DNA from 3 places in the Oceanibaculum indicum P24 genome. Region 3 is predicted to be linked to each of the others. Evidence: predicted binding sites of a transcription regulator. Region 3 holds the regulator's gene; each other region holds the start of a gene.
The links. The regulator PhoB, encoded in region 3, activates phosphate uptake and scavenging genes when phosphate is short. The targets are predictions, from matches to a motif close to TNTCATAAAACTGTCA.
Positions count from the first base shown of each region.

Region 1: the regulator PhoB is predicted to act here: its motif matches at 2,758-2,773, upstream of P24_RS00160 (Na/Pi cotransporter family protein).
Region 2: the regulator PhoB is predicted to act here: its motif matches at 3,515-3,530, upstream of phnD (phosphate/phosphite/phosphonate ABC transporter substrate-binding protein).

Region 1 covers NZ_AMRL01000001.1:28,437-34,365, forward strand. The annotation lists gene P24_RS00150 (universal stress protein) at 1-482, shown strand, start outside; gene P24_RS00155 (GlcG/HbpS family heme-binding protein) at 591-1,028, shown strand; gene P24_RS00160 (Na/Pi cotransporter family protein) at 1,047-2,672, opposite strand; gene P24_RS00165 (TAXI family TRAP transporter solute-binding subunit) at 3,032-3,997, opposite strand; gene P24_RS00170 (transporter substrate-binding domain-containing protein) at 4,256-5,083, shown strand; gene P24_RS00175 (amino acid ABC transporter ATP-binding protein) at 5,256-5,929, shown strand, end outside.
Region 2 covers NZ_AMRL01000022.1:43,441-49,369, forward strand. The annotation lists gene phnE (phosphonate ABC transporter, permease protein PhnE) at 1-767, opposite strand, end outside; gene phnE (phosphonate ABC transporter, permease protein PhnE) at 769-1,590, opposite strand; gene phnC (phosphonate ABC transporter ATP-binding protein) at 1,587-2,408, opposite strand; gene phnD (phosphate/phosphite/phosphonate ABC transporter substrate-binding protein) at 2,488-3,456, opposite strand; one part of gene prfB (peptide chain release factor 2) at 3,683-4,735, opposite strand; one part of gene prfB (peptide chain release factor 2) at 4,737-4,805, opposite strand; gene P24_RS14695 (penicillin-binding protein 1A) at 4,868-5,929, opposite strand, start outside.
Region 3 covers NZ_AMRL01000002.1:204,097-210,025, reverse strand. The annotation lists gene P24_RS02950 (LutB/LldF family L-lactate oxidation iron-sulfur protein) at 1-1,298, shown strand, start outside; gene P24_RS02945 (LutC/YkgG family protein) at 1,298-1,981, shown strand; gene P24_RS02940 (Smr/MutS family protein) at 1,984-2,604, shown strand; gene P24_RS02935 (helix-turn-helix domain-containing protein) at 2,601-2,969, shown strand; gene phoB (phosphate regulon transcriptional regulator PhoB) at 3,042-3,743, opposite strand; gene phoU (phosphate signaling complex protein PhoU) at 3,808-4,518, opposite strand; gene P24_RS02920 (ATP-binding protein) at 4,659-5,929, opposite strand, start outside.

The sequences.
Region 1 (5,929 bases), on a different contig from region 3:
CGGCGGAAGGGCTGGCCCGCGACGGCAATTGCTCCCTGCTGGTCGTCGCGGACAATAGACCGGCGGCATACCGCAAGGCCGTGCTGGGAATCGATATGTCGATCTATGCGCGCTTTGCCGTGTCGATGGTCCTGAGGCTCGCCCCACAGGCCGAGCTTGTCTGCGTGCATGCCCTGCAAGGTGCGGCGACGGAGGCGGCGGGCCAGGCCGCGCAGGCCGCCTTATCCGAATTCATGGCCGACACGCTGGGCAAGCTGCTGCCCCCGGATCAGCAGCAGGCGACGGCCAGCCGGATGGAACTGGTCGTCCGCACCGGCGAACCGCACAGCGTGCTGTCCGGCATCGCCCGCGAGAGGCAGGCTGACCTTCTGGGCGTCGGCATGCGCGGCCGTCCCGCGTCGCTGCGGGCCGGGCTGGGCAGCACGGCGCAGCGGCTGCTGAACGAGCCACCCTGCGATGTGCTGGCCGCGAATGCCTGGTAGTACCAGTTGCGCGAATCCTCTGTTCGCGCCGATCTCCGCATCCTATAACGCCTGTTCGATCAATCGCGCCGCCCCTTCAGGCGGCCAATAAGGACAGTGGAGAAACGCATGCTGGATATGACCCTGGAAACCGCCTCACTGATCGCCGACGAGACCCTGCGCAAGGGCCGCGAGATGAAGTTCGCCCCGCTGACCGTGGCCGTGCTCGACGCCGGCGGCCAGCTGAAGGTGCTGAAGCGCGAGGATGGCTGCAGCCTGCTGCGCCCGCAGGTCGCCATGGGCAAGGCGGCGGCGACACTGGGCTTCGGCTTCGGCGGGCGGGAGCTGGCGCGCCGCGCCGCCAAGATGCCGGCGCTGTTCAACTCGCTGACCGCCATGTCGGAAGGCAATTTCGTGCCGCTGCCCGGCGGCGTGATCGTGAAGAACAAGGATGGCCGCATCCTGGGCGCGGTGGGCGTCACCGGCGACGTGTCGGAGAATGACGAGCTGTGCGCCGTGCACGCCATCGAGAAGGCCGGCCTCGTCGCCGATACCGGCGGCGAGTAAGGGCGGCGCGTAAGCCTGCTATGCCGCTTCGAGCGCCGGGCGCGTCCCGGCCTCGAACGGCGCCTTCAGCGCCATTTCGCGCAGCAGCCAGACCAGCCGTTCGAACAGGCCGGTCAGCTGCAGCAGCCCCATCTTCTCGTCGCGATCGAGCTCCAGCGCGGCATCGTTGAAGAAGCTGCGTCGCACCCCTTCCATCAGCTCGCCCCGGTCGCCGGTGATCCGTTCGATCAGCGCCATATCGTCGGGATCGTCGCCGGCCATCGCCTCGACATAGGATAGCAGCAGCGCATCCAGCCCCTCGGTCAGCGCCTCGCGGATCGCCGCCAGCGCCGTGCTGTCTTCCAGCAACGGTGCAGCCGCGGCAAACTCGTACAGCACCGCTTCTATCGAACCCAGCCGGTCATGCCGGTCCACGATGCGATAGACCCGCTCATGGCTGTCCGCCGTCAAATCGCCCTCCGCCAGCCCGGCGATATAGGGCTTCGTCTGGCCATGCACCGAGACGAACGCCTTGTGCAGCGCCTCCAGCCGTGCCTTGCGGGCCGGCGTTTCGGCCTGCCGCAACAACTCCGCATAGCGCGGCAGCCGCTCCAGCAGGCGCAGCTGCTCCTTCTCGGTCAGCAGGATGGCGGTCGCGGAATCGCGGGCCGTCTCCGGGCTGAGATAGGCGAGCTGGCTGTCGCTCTCCTGCGGCGAGGGCGGGCAGCGACGGGCCAGCAGCTGCTCCACGAGGCCGATCAACGGGAACAGGAACAGCGCCGTCACACTGTTGAAGACGAGGTAGCTGAGCGCCAGCTGCTGCGGCACATCGGAGGAGACTGCCCGCAGCAGCGCCATGACCAGCGGCACGCCGAAAACATGCTCGGCAACGAACAGCGCCAGTAGCAGGACGCAGCCGGTCAGGTTGAAGCCAAGCTGGAACAGCGCCATGCGCCGCGCCGTCCCCTGCACCCCGCCGGCCAGCAGATAGGTGACGATGCCGCTGCCCAGGTTGGTGCCATAGATCACCAGCATCGCCTGCTCGAAACTGAACAGCCCGCTACCCAGAAAGCCGATACCCAGCAGTGCCACGGTGATGGAGGATTGGCAGGCCGCCGACAGAGCAGCCCCGATCAGGAAGGCCGCCGACAGCGAGCCATTGAGGGTTGCCATCAGCGCCATCACATCGTCGGACTGGGCGAGCGGCACCGTACCGGACTTTAGCAGCACCAGCCCGTAATACAGCAGGCACAGGCCGAAGATGGCACTCAGCGCCGCCTTCCAATGCTGCAGCCGGCCCTGCGTCAGCAGAATTCCGGTCAGCCCCAGCGCCAGCATGACGACGATGCGGATATCCAGCGTGACCAGCAGCAGGATGAGTGCGCTGCCGATATTGCCGCCCATCAGGATCGGCAGGGCGCGGCGCGGCTCGATCATGCGCGCCGTCAGCAGCCCGACCAGGATGAAGGTGACGATGGCGGTGCTTTGGATCATCGCGCCCAGCACCGCGCCCCAGGACAAGCCCAGCAGGGGATAGGCGGCGACGCGCGACAGGATCAGCTGCACGCTGCGCCCGACCATGTTGCGCAGGTTGGAGGTCAGCAGATCCTTGCCGACAAAGAACAGCCCCAGGCCAGCCAGAATGCTGGCAAGAGTCAACGCCATGGACAGCCCGCCCTTCCCAGATGCCCCGTGCGGATCAGCGGCGGATAGTGTCGCAGCGCCCGGCGCCGCGCAATGAAGCGGTCGATGAATTTTTCATGACAGGACAAGGGCTGGAGAACACAAGAAAAGACCGGGAACCCGAAGGTTCCCGGCCTATCCCGCAGGCCGCCCATTGGCGACTAACCCAAACGGCCCGCGAAGCCCGATAACGATTCCTGATTTGCGTCCCGCGCCGGTGCATGACACCAGGCATTGCGAGGGCGAATACCATCCTGGAACCAGAATATCCGGCGGTTCGCGGTCCGGAAAATTGATTGTTTTGGTCAAACCAATCGCAAAAAGCGATTGCCCGAAGTGCCTTACAGCAGCCCCTTCTCCGTCAGGTAACGGACTACGCCCGGATGGATCATCGCCTTGTCCGGCGCGCCTTCCGCCGTGTTGGCCGGCGTCGTCTCCGCCGCCTGATCGAGCTTCGCCGTCAGGGCCGGGCCGGCCTTGTCGATGGCCGCGATCAGCCGGTAGGCGACATCCTCCGACAGGTCGGTGCGGGTCAGCACGAAATTCCAGGAGCCTACGGTCTGCACCGCCCCCGCCTGGCCGGCATAGCTGCCGGCGGGCAGCCGCATCGGTTTCAGGAAACTGTGCTTGGCCCGCACCTGCGCCACCTGTTCCGGCGTCAGGCCGATGAACCGGGCGCCCGCCGGCCCTTCCGACACCTTCACGAAGCCCGGCCAGCCGACGCCGGCACCCCACAGCGCCACCGCCTCCCCGCCGATCACCTTGGGCGGGGACTCCGAGGCGCGCTTCACGAAGACCGCGTCGAAATCGCGCCGCATGTCGAGGCCCAGCCCATCCAACACATAATTCGCCATGACGACGAGGCCGGATGCTTCGGTGCCGAACACCACCGTCCTGCCCTTCAGATCTTCGATGCTGCGCGCCTCCACATCGCCACGCACGGCAAAAACGCCGGGACTGGAATACATCGCCGTCAGGATTTTCAGCTCCGACTTCGGCTGGCCGATCCCTGCCAGCGCCTCATAGGCGGAGGTACCCTGTACCAGCGCGATATCCAGCTCGCCCTTTTCCAGCAGCGGCAGATTCTCACCCGTCCCGCGGGTCGAACGCGGTTCGACCTTCAGACCCGGATCGGCAGCATTGATCGCCTCGGCAAGCGCATTGCCATACAGGCTGAATCCGCCGCCCTGGGTCGAGGTGCCCAGCGTCACACCAACCGGCTCCGCTGCCGCCTGGGGAACATTCGTCATCGCTGTCGCCATCAGCACTGCCAGAAAGGCACCAACAGACTTGCGCATCCTTTTCATGGCCTCCGCTCCATCGTTTTAACCGTTGCGGAGTGAAATGGGCTGGTAAGCGGTGCTGTCAACTTTTTGGCCATCTGCGCAAGAATTGGTCAGGACAGCGGGCGGAAATGCTCCTACGCTGGGCGAATAGCCCCAGATGAGCGCACAGAATGCCAGCGTCGGGCTGGCCTGCCGTGCATGGCACGGCGATTGCTGACAGGTGAACGCCGCCCCGTTCGCGTGGGCACCCTTATTCAGGCAAATCTGGGAGATTGCGACATGAAACTACTGGCCGGCGCGACCTGCGCCCTGCTGCTCGCCGCTGCCGCTGTGCAGGCGGAGCCGCTGAAGACCGGCGTGGACGGCACCTTCGCACCGCACGCCATGCCGAATCTGAGCGGCGGCGTCGAGGGCTTCAATATCGACCTCGCCAACGAGATCGGCAAGCGCACCGGGCGCGGCGTGACCATCGAAGCCACCCAGTTTTCCGGCCTGCTGCCGGGCCTGCAGGCCGGCACCTATGATTTCATCGCCGCCCCGACCACGGTAACCAAGGAGCGTGCGGAGAACCTGTTGTTCACCGAAGGCTACCTGAACACCGACTACCAGTTCGTCACCAAGGCCGGCACGCCGGACATCAAGGATCTGGCCGAACTGAAGGACAAGGTGATCGCGGTCAATCGCGGCTCCGCCTACGACAGCTGGGTGCGCGGCCTCGCCGACCAGATCGGCTGGAAGGTCGAGACCTTCGGCACCAACACCGATGCGATCCAGGCGGTGATTTCCGGCCGCGCCTACGCCAATGTCGCCGGCAACACGGTCGCCGCCTGGGCGGTGAAGAAGAACCCGCAGATCAAGCTGTCCTACCTGCATTCCACCGGCCTCGTCTGGGCCGCGCCGATCCGCAAGGACAATGCCGAAATGCGCAAGCTGGTGGAGAACGCCATCGAGTGCATGAAGCTGGACGGCACCATGGCCGCGATGCACGAGAAGTGGTTCGGCACCAAGCCGGCGGCCGGCTCCGCAGCGGTCACGGTCTATCCGGGCTATGGCGTGCCGGGGATGACCGGCTACGACCCGACCGAACACACCCCGTCCTGCGGCTGATCGTTTACGACCCCTTCCTGTCATGCCCGGGCCTGACCCGGGCATCCAGGGGCGGCGCCTTGCCTGAGGCGGTGCACAACCGTCCAGGCCGGTGAAGGCTGGATTGCCGGGTCAAGCCCGGCAATGACATTTCTGTTGAGTTAGGAGTCCCCACTTGTCCAACCCCGCCGCCATGCTGGATATTGCCGGCCTGCGGAAGAATTATGCCGACCTCGAAGTGCTAAAAGGCATCGACCTTGCGGTGGCGCCGCAGGAGCTTGTGTTCGTCATTGGCCCGTCCGGCTCCGGCAAGAGCACGCTGCTGCGCTGCTGCAACCTGCTGGAAGTGCCGGACGAGGGGTCGATCCGCGTCGATGGCGTGGAGCTGCTGGATCCGCAGACCGACATCAACCGCATGCGCCAGCGCATCGGCATGGTGTTCCAGTCCTTCAACCTCTACCCGCATATGAGCGTGCTGGCGAACGTCATGCTGGCGCTGCGCAAGGTGCTGAAGAAAAGCAAGGCTGAGGCACGCGAGATCGCCGAGGCAGCGCTGGCGCGCGTCGGGCTGGCCGACAAGCTGGACTCCTACCCCGCCCAGCTGTCCGGCGGGCAGCAGCAGCGCGCGGCGATTGCCCGCGCGATGGCGCTGGAGCCGAAGATCATGCTGTTCGACGAGCCGACCTCCGCGCTGGACCCGGAACTGGTCGGCAGCGTGCTGCAGGTGATGCATGAACTGCGCGACGCCGGCATGACCATGATGGTGGTCAGCCACGAGATGCGCTTTGCCCGCGACGCCGCCGACCGCGTGGTGTTCATGGATGGCGGGGTGATCGTCGAACAGGGCCCGCCGGCCGCGATATTCGG
Region 2 (5,929 bases), on a different contig from region 3:
ACCGTGCCGAGGATGACGATGAAGATCAGCGTCACCTGTGGCCAGGCCAGCACGTTCAGCGAGGATTGCAGCTGCAATCCGATGCCGCCGGCGCCGACCAGCCCCAGCACCGTCGATTCGCGGATGTTGATGTCCCAGCGGAACACCGAGATGCCGGCGAAGGCGGGCATGATCTGCGGCACCACGCCATAGGTCAGCACCTGCGCGCGGGATGCCCCGGTGGCGCGGATCGCCTCCACCTGCTTCTCGTCGATCTCCTCGATGGCTTCATAGAGCAGCTTGCCGACGAAGCCGATGGAGCGCAGCGCGATGGCGATGATGCCGGCCAGGATGCCCGGCCCGATGATGGAAACCAGCAGCAGTGCCCAGATCAGCGAGTTGATCGACCGCGACGACACGATGATCAGCAGCGCCAGCGGCCGCAGGAAGGTGGCGCTGGGCGTGGTGTTGCGCGCCGCCATGAAAGCTACCGGCACGGCCATGACGATGCCCGCAAGCGTGCCCAGCGTGGCGATGTTCAGCGTGTCCCACAGCGGCCACCAGAGCTGCTCCATATAGCTCCAGCGTGGCGGCACCATGCGGCCAAACAGGTCACCGGCCTGGCGCGGCGCATCCCAGAAGAAGGCCCAGATGGTGGTCTGGGTCATCAGTTCCCAGCAATAGACGAACAGCGCCACACCGGCCAGCCAGCCGGCCCAGATGGCCAGCTGTTGCGGCGTCGTGCGCAGCGCCCATTCCGGCTTGCCGTTCCGTTCCGTCACCGGCATGTCACTGAATCCACTTGCGGATATAGCTGGAGGAGTATTCGGCGGCCATGACGATCACGATGATGAGGATCAGCACGGCGGCAGCCGAATCGAATTCGTAGCGATCAATGGCCGTGTTCAGCGTCGCACCGATACCGCCGGCGCCGACGATGCCGATCACTGCCGATTCCCGGAAATTGATGTCCAGCCGGTACAGGCACAGGCCGATCAGCCGCGGCATGACCTGCGGCTGGATGCCGTAATTCAGCCACTGGAACCAGCTGCCGCCGGTGGCACGGATGGCCTCGGCCGGCGCCGGGTCGATATCCTCGATATCCTCGGCCAACAGCTTCGACAGGAAGCCGATGGTGGCGAAGGACAGGGTGATGAAGCCGGCCAGCGGTCCGAAGCCGACCAGCGCCACCAGCACGATGGCGATGATGACTTCCTGGAAGCTGCGCGACACGGCGATGATCGACCGGCAGGCGTAATAGATCCAGCGCGGGGCGACATTGCGCGCCGCACCGATGCCGATGGGTACGGACAGCAGGATGCCGGCCGCCGTGGAGGTGACGGTCATCGTCAGGCTTTCCACCATGCCATCGACGATGTCACCCCAGCGGCTGGTGAAATCGGGGGCCAGGAAGCCCTTGATGAAGGCCCAGCCGCGGTCCAGCCCTTCATAGATGCGCAGCCAGTTCACCTCGACACTGCCGACGGCCAGCACGAGATAGGCCAGCGACCCGATAATCAGGCTCCAGCGCAACAGCGGATTGGCGATCAGTGGCGGCCGGCGCCAGACCCGGCCGGTAGCGGCGGCGCCAGAGGGGGAGGCGAGGCTCATACCGCCCCCGCCAGGCGTTCTTCATCAAGGCGCTGCTCGCTGTCCTCATCCTCGGAGTCGCGCTGGTTGGCGAGTGTCCAGTCCTCCTCGCCATAGATTTCCGTCAGCACGGCATCGGTCAGCCCTTCCGGCGGGCCGTCATAGACGATTTCTCCGGCGCGCAGCCCCACAATGCGCTGGGCGAACATCTGCGCCAGCGGCACATCGTGGATGTTGATGATGGCGGCGAGGTCGCGCTCCGCGCAGATTTCGCAGATCAGCCGCATGATCTGGCGCGATGTCTTGGGGTCCAGGCTGGCGGTCGGTTCGTCCACCAGCAGGATGTCGGGGTTCTGAAGCAACGCCCGGGCGATGCCGACGCGCTGGCGCTGGCCGCCGGACAGGGCGTCGGCGCGCTTGTCCACATGGTCGAGCAGCCCTACCCGCTCCAGCGTCTGGAAGGCCTGATCCACCGCTTCCTGCGGGAAGCGCCGGAAATAGCTGCGCCAGAATCCGACATAGCCCAACTGACCGGAGAGCACATTCTCCATCACCGTCAGCCGCTCCACGAGCGCATATTCCTGGAAGATCATCCCCATGCGCCGGCGCAGGCGCCGCAAGGCCCCGCTGCCCTTGCCGGTAATTTCCTCGCCAGCCAGGAAGACGTGCCCGTCGGTCGGCTCGACCAGCCGGTTCACGCAGCGAATCAGGGTCGATTTACCGGCGCCGGACGGGCCGATCAGCGCCATCACCTGCCCGGCGGGCACCTCGATGGAGACGCCTTTCAGCGCGTGATCGCCGGTCTTGTAGCGCTTGCTCAGGCCCTGGATTTTCAGCATGAGACGTCCCTTATGCCCGCAAAAATCGGAAAGGGAGGCGGCGCCAGGCCGCCTCCCTTATGTCAGCGATTGGATATGCTTACTTGCAGGCGTAGCTCACGCCCATCGCCTGGTCGATCTTGCGGACCACTTCCCAATGACCCTTGTAGGTGATCGGGATAAACTTAGCCTCGCCGGACTTCTCGAACTCCTTCTTCAGGTCCGAGCCTTCCCAGTCGAAGGTGGCGAAGGCCTGCTTCACCTTTTCCGCCAGCTCCGGCTTCAGATTGTAGACATGGCCATAGCCGGTGGTCGGGAAGGTCTGCGACTTGTAGATCGTCTTCACCTGATCGGCCTTGATGACGCCGCGCTCGATCATGCGCTTCATCACCGAGTTGGCGATGGCGGCAGCGTCGTAATCCTTGTTGGCGACGCCCAGGATCGAATTGTCATGCTTGCCGGAGAAGGCGGTCTTGAACTCCTTGCCGGCCTCCATCTTGAATTCGGCGCGCAGCAGGGCGGACGGCGCCTTGAAACCGGAGTTCGAGGTCTCGGAGGTAAAGGCCATGGTGCGGCCCTTGATATCCTCGACCTTTTCGATGCCGCTGCCCGGATAGGTGATGATCTCCATCTCATAACCGAAGCTGTCATCGGCCTTCGCCATCATGGTGAAGGGCACGAAGCCGGCGCAGTTCACCGCCAGCGGGTTGGAGCCGGTGTTGAAGCCCGCCACATGCAGGCGGCCGGCGCGCATCGCCTCGATCTGGGCAGCGTTCGACTGCACCGGGAAGAACTGCACCTTCTTGCCGGTGGTCTTTTCCATATGCTTCAGGAAGCCGTCCCAAACCTTGGCATAGACTGCGGGGTCCTCAACCGGGGTATAGGCGAAGATCAGTGTTGCCGGGTCGATCTGGTCCTTGGCTTCCGGCACATCGGCGACCATGTCGCCATTGCGATCGCAGAAGCGGGCATCCAGCGTGCCGCGCGGGCAGTCGGCAGCGGCAGCGCCGCCGGCGGAAAAGCCCATGAAAGCGGCAACGCCAAGAGCGATGAAAGTGGGAACACGCATGGAAACCTCCCTGTCAAAATGTCCGTCGATGCTCTGCGCGGACAGTATCCGTCATTAATGACGCTTTTCTTACATACTGGTTACGTTGCCATGACAGCTTTGTCCATATCCGACTGGCTGATCGCCCATAACCAATGCCTGGCCCGGCAAGCCAGCCCTGCCGTCAGAAAAAAGGCCATCACCCTCACGGGTGACGGCCTTCTTCGTTATTGCGTTACGAGCGCTGTCAGGCGGCGGTCTGGCCGCTGCCCTCACCCAGCTTGGAGGCCAGCGAGGCTTCCAGGAACCGGTCGATATCGCCATCCAGCACGGCGCCGGAATTGCCGGTCTCCACGCCGGTGCGCAGATCCTTCACCATCTGGTAGGGCTGCAGCACATAGGAGCGGATCTGGTGGCCCCAGCCGATATCGGTCTTGGCGTCTTCCTGCGCCTGTGCTGCCTCTTCGCGCTTCTGCAGTTCCAGCTCATAGAGCCGCGCCTTCAGCATGGAGAAGGCGGTGGCGCGGTTCTTGTGCTGCGAGCGGTCGCTCTGGCACTGCACCACGATGCCGGTCGGGATGTGGGTGATGCGGATGGCACTGTCGGTCTTGTTCACGTGCTGGCCGCCGGCACCCGAGGCCCGGTAGGTATCGATGCGCAGGTCCTTTTCCTGGTATTCGACCTCGATCTCGTCATCGACCACCGGATAGACCCACACCGAGGAGAAGCTGGTATGGCGCCGGGCCTGCGAATCGAAGGGCGAGATACGCACCAGCCGGTGCACGCCGCTTTCATGCTTCAGCCAGCCATAGGCATTGGGGCCGGTGATCTTCAGCGTGGCCGATTTCAGCCCGGCCTCTTCACCCGCACTCTCTTCCAGCCATTCGACCTTGTAGTCGTGCTGTTCCGCCCAGCGCGTGTACATGCGCGACAGCATCAGGGCCCAGTCCTGCGCCTCGGTGCCGCCAGCGCCGGCATGCACTTCGAGATAGCAGTCATTTCCGTCCGCCTCGCCTGACAGCAGGCTTTCCAGCTGCTTCTTGGCCGCCATCTCACGCAGGCGCTGCAGCGCCTTCTCGGCCTCGGCGACGACATCCTGATCGTCCTCCATCTCGCCGAGTTCGATCAGCTCCAGCGTGTCGTTCAGCTCCCGCTCGATGGAGCGGTAGCCTTCGATGCCCTTTTCCAGCTGGGTGCGCTCGCGCAGCAGCTTCTGGGCCTTCTCGCTGTCGTTCCAGAGGTTGGGGTCGGCCGTAAGGGCATTCAGCTCGTCAAACCGGGAAACCGCACGATCCCAGTCAAAGATGCCTCCTCAGCAGCGCCAACGAGTCTCTGATCTCGTCAGCGACCGCTTGAATTTCCGCGCGCATCGCGTTCTCCAAGTCCAATCGGTTCAAATCATTGCGCCGGCGTCATGCCGGCGGGAGCGCCCTTAATACAGGCCGCCGAGGCCGGTCGCAACCGGGGCGGCACTGTCGCCGGGCGCTTCGCTGACGCCGGGCACCGGCGGCATGTCCACCTGTCCCGGTTCCGGTGCCGTGCCGGGGCGGAACGCTTCCAGGATCACAGCACCGCCATCGCCGGACCGCGCCAGCTGGCCCGACGAGGCATCAATGCGCACGAACTGCACGCCGGGTGGCACGCGGAACGGGATCGAGGGCTCACCCTCCAGCGCTTCGGCCATGAAATCCTTGAAGATCGGCGCCGCGACCGTGGAGCCAGACTCGCGCCCGCCCAGCGTGCGCGGCTGGTCGAAACCAACGAATACACCCACCGCCAGGTCCGGCGAGAAGCCGACGAACCAGGTGTCGAAACTGTCGTTGGTGGTGCCGGTCTTGCCGGCCAGCGGGCGGTTGAGCTCGGCAATGCGCCGCCCGGTGCCGCGCAGCACGACCCCTTGCAGCATGGAGGTCATCTGATAGGCGGTAACCGGCGAGACCACCTCCTGGCGCTGGTCGGGAATCTGCGGCACGCTCTGCCCGTCCCAGCCTTCAACCAGACAGCCCTCGCAGGGCCGGGCATCGTGACGGTACAGCGTCTGGCCATTGCGATCCTGGATGCGGTCGATCACATGCGGCGTGATCCGCTTGCCGCCATTCACGATCATGGCGTAGCCAGCGGTCATTCGCATCAGCGTCGTCTCCCCCGCGCCCAGTGACATGGAGAGCAGCGGCTGCAGATCGTCCATCACACCGAAGCGGCGGGCGTAATCCACCACTTTCGGCATGCCGACCATGGCGGCAAGCCGCACCGTCATCAGATTGCGCGACTTCTCGATGCCGACGCGCATCGGCTGCGGGCCATAGAATTCGTTGGAATAGTTGGAGGGCTTCCATTTCGGCAGCCCCGGCCCCTGATCCAGCACGATGGGGCCGTCGATGATGACGGTGGCAGGCGTGAAGCCGCTGTCCAGCGCCGCCATATAGACGAAGGGCTTGAAGGAGGAGCCCGGCTGCCGGTTGGCCTGGGTGACCCGGTTGAACTGGCTTTCGTC
Region 3 (5,929 bases):
AGCTGCCGGAGTTCGAGGCGCTGCGCGACCAGGGCCGCGATATCAAGAACCACACGCTGGCCCATCTCGATTATTACCTGGAGCGCTTTGAGCGCCGGGTGACCGAGAATGGCGGGCATGTCCACTGGGCGCGCACGCCGCAGGAAGCACGCGAGAAAATCCTGGAAATCTGCCGCTCGGTGGAGGCGAAGACCGTCACCAAGGGTAAGTCGATGATCGCCGAGGAAATCGCGCTGAACGATTTCCTGGAAGAAAGCGGGATCGAGCCGATCGAGACCGATCTGGGCGAATATATCATCCAGATCCGCAAGGAACCGCCCAGCCATATCATCGCGCCGGCGGTGCATCTGAACCAGTCGGATGTCGAGGAAAGCTTCCGCAAGATCCACACCGACCTGCCAGCCGACCGGCCGCTGTCGGAGCCGCGCCAGCTGCTCGACGAGGCACGCGCGAAACTACGGAACAGGTTCATCAAGGCCGATGTCGGTATTACCGGGGCCAACTTCCTGATCGCCGAGACCGGCTCGACCGTCATCGTGACCAATGAGGGCAATGGCGATCTGACCCAGACCCTCCCCCGGATCCATATCGTGCTGGCCAGCCTGGAAAAGACTGTGCCGACGCTGGAGGATGCGGCCACGATCATGCGCCTGCTGGCCCGCTCGGCCACCGGGCAGGAAATGTCGGTCTATACCACCTTCTCCACCGGGCCGCGGCGGCCGGAGGATCTGGATGGGCCGGAGCAGTTCCATGTCGTGCTGCTGGATAATGGCCGCAGCGCGATGCTGGGCACCGAATTCCAGGAGATGCTGCGCTGTATCCGCTGCTCGGCCTGCATGAATCACTGCCCGGTGTACAGCGTGGTTGGCGGCCATGCCTATGGCTGGGTCTATCCCGGGCCGATGGGCGCGGTGCTGACCCCGACCCTGGTCGGTGTCGAGGAGGCCGGGCACCTGCCGAACGCCTCCACCTTCTGCGGACGCTGCGAGAGTGTATGCCCGATGCGTATTCCGCTGCCGAAGATGATGCGGCATTGGCGCAAGCGGGAATATGAACGCAAGCTGTCGCCGGCCCCCTACCGCTCGGGCCTCGCCCTCTGGGCGTTCTTCGCCAAGCGGCCGGCGCTCTATCAGCGCCTGACCGGCATTGCCATGAAGCTGCTTGGCCGGTTCGGCCGGGATAAGGGGCGGTTCCGGTCGCTGCCGCTGGCCGGGGGCTGGACTTCGGTGCGCGACATGCCCGCCCCGCAGGGTCGCACCTTCCAGGAGCTTTACCGCGAAAAGAAGGGGGCCGCCTGATGCCCGACATGTCCCCGCGCGATCAGATCCTGGCCGGCATCCGCCGGTCGCTTGGCCGCAGTGCGCTGGACGGCGAGCCGGCGGCGCAGCTGGAACAGCGGATCGCGGAGCACAGGCCGAACCTGATCCCGCAGCGGGCGCAGCTGCCGCACGACCAGCAGGTCACCCTGTTCGTCGAGATGGCTGAAGGCGTGCAGGCCACCATCAGCCAGGTCGCGGATGCCGCAGAGGTCCCTGACGCCATCGCCGACTATCTGGCGCAGCATAATCTGCCGGCCGAATTGCGCGTGGCGCCGGATGCCTGGCTGTCCGGCCTTCCCTGGGACAAGCGCCCGACCCTGACTATCAAAACCGGCAAGGCGGAGGAGCCGGATACGGCCAGCGTGACCCCGGCCTTTGCCGGCATTGCCGAGACCGGCACGCTGATGCTGACCTCCGGCCCGCACAGCCCGACCACACTGAACCTGCTGCCCGAGACCCATATCGTGGTGCTGAAGAAGAGCCAGATCGTTGGTTCCTACGAGGATGGCTGGGCGCGGCTGCGCGATGCGCAGGCGAAGGATTCCATGCCGCGCACGGTGAATTTCATCACCGGCCCGTCGCGCACCGGCGATATCGAGCAGAAGATCCTGATGGGCGCCCACGGACCGCGCCGGCTGCACATTGTCCTGATCGACGGCTAGGCATGGCCCGGCGGCGCGCCAGCAAGGACGAGGCTGAGCTTTTCCGCCAGGTCGTGAAGGATGCCAAGCCGCTGCCGCAGGATAAGCGCCTGCGGTTGGGCAGGCTGGATGAGCTGCCGCCGGAACCGGTTCCCGCCCCCCCCGAGGCCGAAGGCATGGCGCCGGCCAGCCGCAAGCGCGGCCGGGTGCCAAAGGACGAGCCACTTCCTCAGCCGGTCGCACAGCCGGTCAAGGCGCCGGTCATCCTGCCGGCCCTGAAGCATGATAGCGCGCCAGGGCTCGACAAGCGCAGCCAGATGCGCCTGAAACGCGGCCAGGTCGCCATTGAGGCGCGCATCGATCTGCATGGGATGACGCAGGATGCCGCCCATGTGGCACTGAACGGATTCATCGCCCGGTCGCAGGCGCGCGGCCTGCGCTGCGTGCTGGTGATCACCGGCAAGGGGACGCGGCGTGACGAATTCGGCCGCTATGAGGCTGGCGTGCTGAAGCGCGAGGTGCCGCGCTGGCTGAATGAGGGCGGCAACCGCGAGAAGGTGCTGGCCTTCGTCCATGCCCAGCCAAAGGATGGCGGCGGCGGTGCGCTCTATGTGCTGCTGCGTCGGGTGCGGGAGGAGGCATGACGCCATTCGGGGAAAGGCTGCGGGCGCTGCGTGCCGCGCGTGGCGTTACACTGAAGGAGATGGCGGCTGCGCTGCAGGTCTCCTCGGCCTATCTCTCGGCGCTGGAGCATGGCCATCGCGGCCGGCCCACCGACGGGCTGATCCATCAGATCTGCGGTTATTTTGGGCTCATCTGGGACGATGCGGAAGCGCTGAATCGGCTGGCGGAGATATCCCATCCGCGCGTCACCATCGACACGGCCGGCCTGTCGCCAAGCGCCACCAGGCTGGCGCACCAGCTGGCGCGGAAGATCGGGATCCTGGACGAGGAGAGGCTCGCGGCGCTCTTGAGCCAGCTCGAAGACTCGCCGAAAAAGCCGGAATGACAGGGCGATAAACGGGAATAAAATAATATTTTACATTAATTTCTTATATAGAGTCGACGCACTGATGGAGTGTCAAGCGAATTGCGGCGCGACGGCATCCAGCGCATAGCCGGCCGACCGGACGGTGCGGATCGGGTCGCCCTCGGCATCCTCGTTCAGCGCCTTGCGCAGCCGGCGGATATGCACATCCACGGTGCGCGGCTCGACATAGACATCCGCCCCCCAGACCGAATCCAGCAGTTGTTCGCGGGAGAAGACACGGCCCTGATGCTCCAGGAAATGGCGCAGCAGGCGGAATTCGGTCGGCCCAAGATGCACATCGCGGTCGCCGCGCTTCACCTTGTGGGCGGCAATGTCCATGACGATGTCGCCGCAGCGTAGCGTCTCGGCATCGGCGGCAGGCCGGGCGCGGCGCATGACGGCGCGGACGCGGGCCAGCAGTTCGCTGGGGCTGAAGGGCTTGGTGACGTAATCGTCGGCGCCGGCATTCAGGCCTCGTACCCGGTCGCCTTCCTCGCCGCGGGCCGTCAGCATGATGATCGGGATGCTGCGGGTCTGCGGGGTGCGGCGCAGCCGGCGGCAGACCTCGATGCCGGACAACAGCGGCAGCATCCAGTCCAGCAGGATCAGGTCGGGCCGGCGCTCGGTGGCCAGCAGCAGCCCTTCCTCGCCGTCGCGCGCTTCGAGGACCTGGAAGCCCTCGCGCTCCAAATTGTAGCTGAGCAGCGTGACGATCGCGGCTTCGTCTTCGACAATCAGGATCAGCGGCTTCATCGTGTGGTCCAATCTCGGCAGGCCTCAAGGGAAAAAGGCCAGTGGAAATGTTTCAAACCGTAGGTCAGTTCTCCGGCTCGACGACGGTGAACGCGCTGGTGTCGCCCTTCGGCCGCTCGGCGGTCAGCGGCCGGCCGGTTACCTGGTAGTACAGCGTCTCGGCGATATTGGTGGCATGGTCGCCGATGCGCTCGATATTCTTCGCCATGAACAGAAGATGCGTGCAGGGCGTGATGTTGCGCGGGTCTTCCATCATGTAGGTCAGCAGCTCGCGGAACAGGCTGGTGTACATCTCGTCCACCTCCTCGTCCCGGCGCCAGACCAGCAGGGCCTTTTCGGCATCCTGTTCGACATAGGCGTCCAGCACTTCCTTCAGGATCTGCTGCACCATCCGGCCCATGCGCGGTATACCGGTCGCGGGCCGTGCCGGCGGTACCTGGTTCAGGGCCACTGACCGCTTGGAGATGTTCGCGGCGTAGTCGCCAATGCGTTCCAGATCGGCGGAAATCTTCAGCGCGCCAACAACGCGGCGCAGATCCTCGGCCAGCGGCTGGCGCAGTGCCAGCATGCGAACCGTCAGATCGTTGACATCATGCTCCAGGCTGTCGATCTTCAGATCGCCCTGGATCACCCGCTCGGCGATGGTGCTGTCGCGCTTCGCCAGGGACTGGATGCAGTCCTGCACCTGCGTCTCCACCAGCCCGCCCATCTGCGAGATGAGATTCATCAGCCGCTTCAATTCCTCGTCGAAGGATTTCACGGTATGGGTGGGCATGAGGCTTCCTTTCCAAGGGCATGATCGATGGCGGACCGTGCGCCTGCGCTATCAATAACGGGCTTGCACGGCATAAATACTACGTTTCGATGACGCTTTTATTACATCGACATCGAATCGGGGGTTTTCGCGGCGGCCGTTCAGCCCGCGGATGCGGCGACCGGCAGATAGACGGTGAAGGCGCTGCCCTTGCCGACCTGGCTGTCGACGGAAAGCGCCCCCCGGTGGCGGCTGACGATGTGCTTCACGATGGCAAGGCCAAGACCGGTGCCGCCAAGATCGCGGCTGCGCGCCTTGTCGACCCGGTAGAACCGTTCGGTCAGGCGCGGAATATGCTCGCGCGGGATGCCCTCGCCCTGGTCCTGAACACGGATCAGGACCGCGCCATGCGGTGCCTTGGGGAAGGCTGCCGGCACGCTGTCGGCGCGCCGGGCCGTTACCCGGATCGGTGTGCCGGGCCGGCCATATTTGGTCGCATTGTCGATCAGGTTCTGCGCCACCTGCGCCAGCTCGTCCTCGTCGCCGGTGACCGGCGGCAGCCCGTCCTCGATATCGAGCTGGATGTCCATGTCCTTGGTCGCCGCCTGCATGTCCAGCGTCGCCTTCACGCTGGAAAGAATGCGCGACAGGTCGGCCAGCCCGCGCGGCGGCGTATGCTCGTTCAGCTCGATCCGCGAAAGCGACAGCAAGTCGTTCACCAGCCGCGACATGCGCAGGCTCTGCTCATGCATGATTTCCAGGAACCGCTCATGCGCTTCCGGATCGTCCTTGGCCGGGCCGCGCAGCGTCTCGATGAAGCCGACCAGCGTGGAGAGCGGCGTGCGCAGCTCATGGCTCGCATTGGCAACGAAATCGGCGCGCATCTGCTCCGTGCGCTTCATCGCCGTCAGCTCGTGCATCAGGATCAGCGCCCGGCTGTCATCCGGCCCCGGTTCGCGCAACGGTTCGACACTGACGGCGAAACTGCGCTCGATGGGCACCAGCATGGTCATCTCGACAGTGCGGCCCTGCCCCTGTTCAAGGGCCGTCTCCACCGCCTTCAGCACCTCCGGATGGCGCAGATTGCTGGCGACCGCCCTGCCCGCCAGCGCCTCGCCGAAGATCTCGCGGGCGGCCCGGTTGGTGGCCACGATGGTTGCCTCGGCATCGATTAGCAGCAGCGGGTCGGGCAGCGATTCCAGCGCGACATGGGCGGCATGGAGGCGCTGCCGCAGGGCGCCCAGATTTTCCGCCTGCACGCGATGCAGCGATTCGATGCGGCCGGCCAACGGGGCGAGCGGGCTGTTCGGCTCGATCTCCGCCGAACCGCCCTCAACCGCCGCTTCCAGCCGGGCAATGCGCTGAAAATGACGCTGCACCAGCAACGCGAAGATGCCGGGAGAAATCGCCCAGCCCAGCAGGGCGGGCCAGC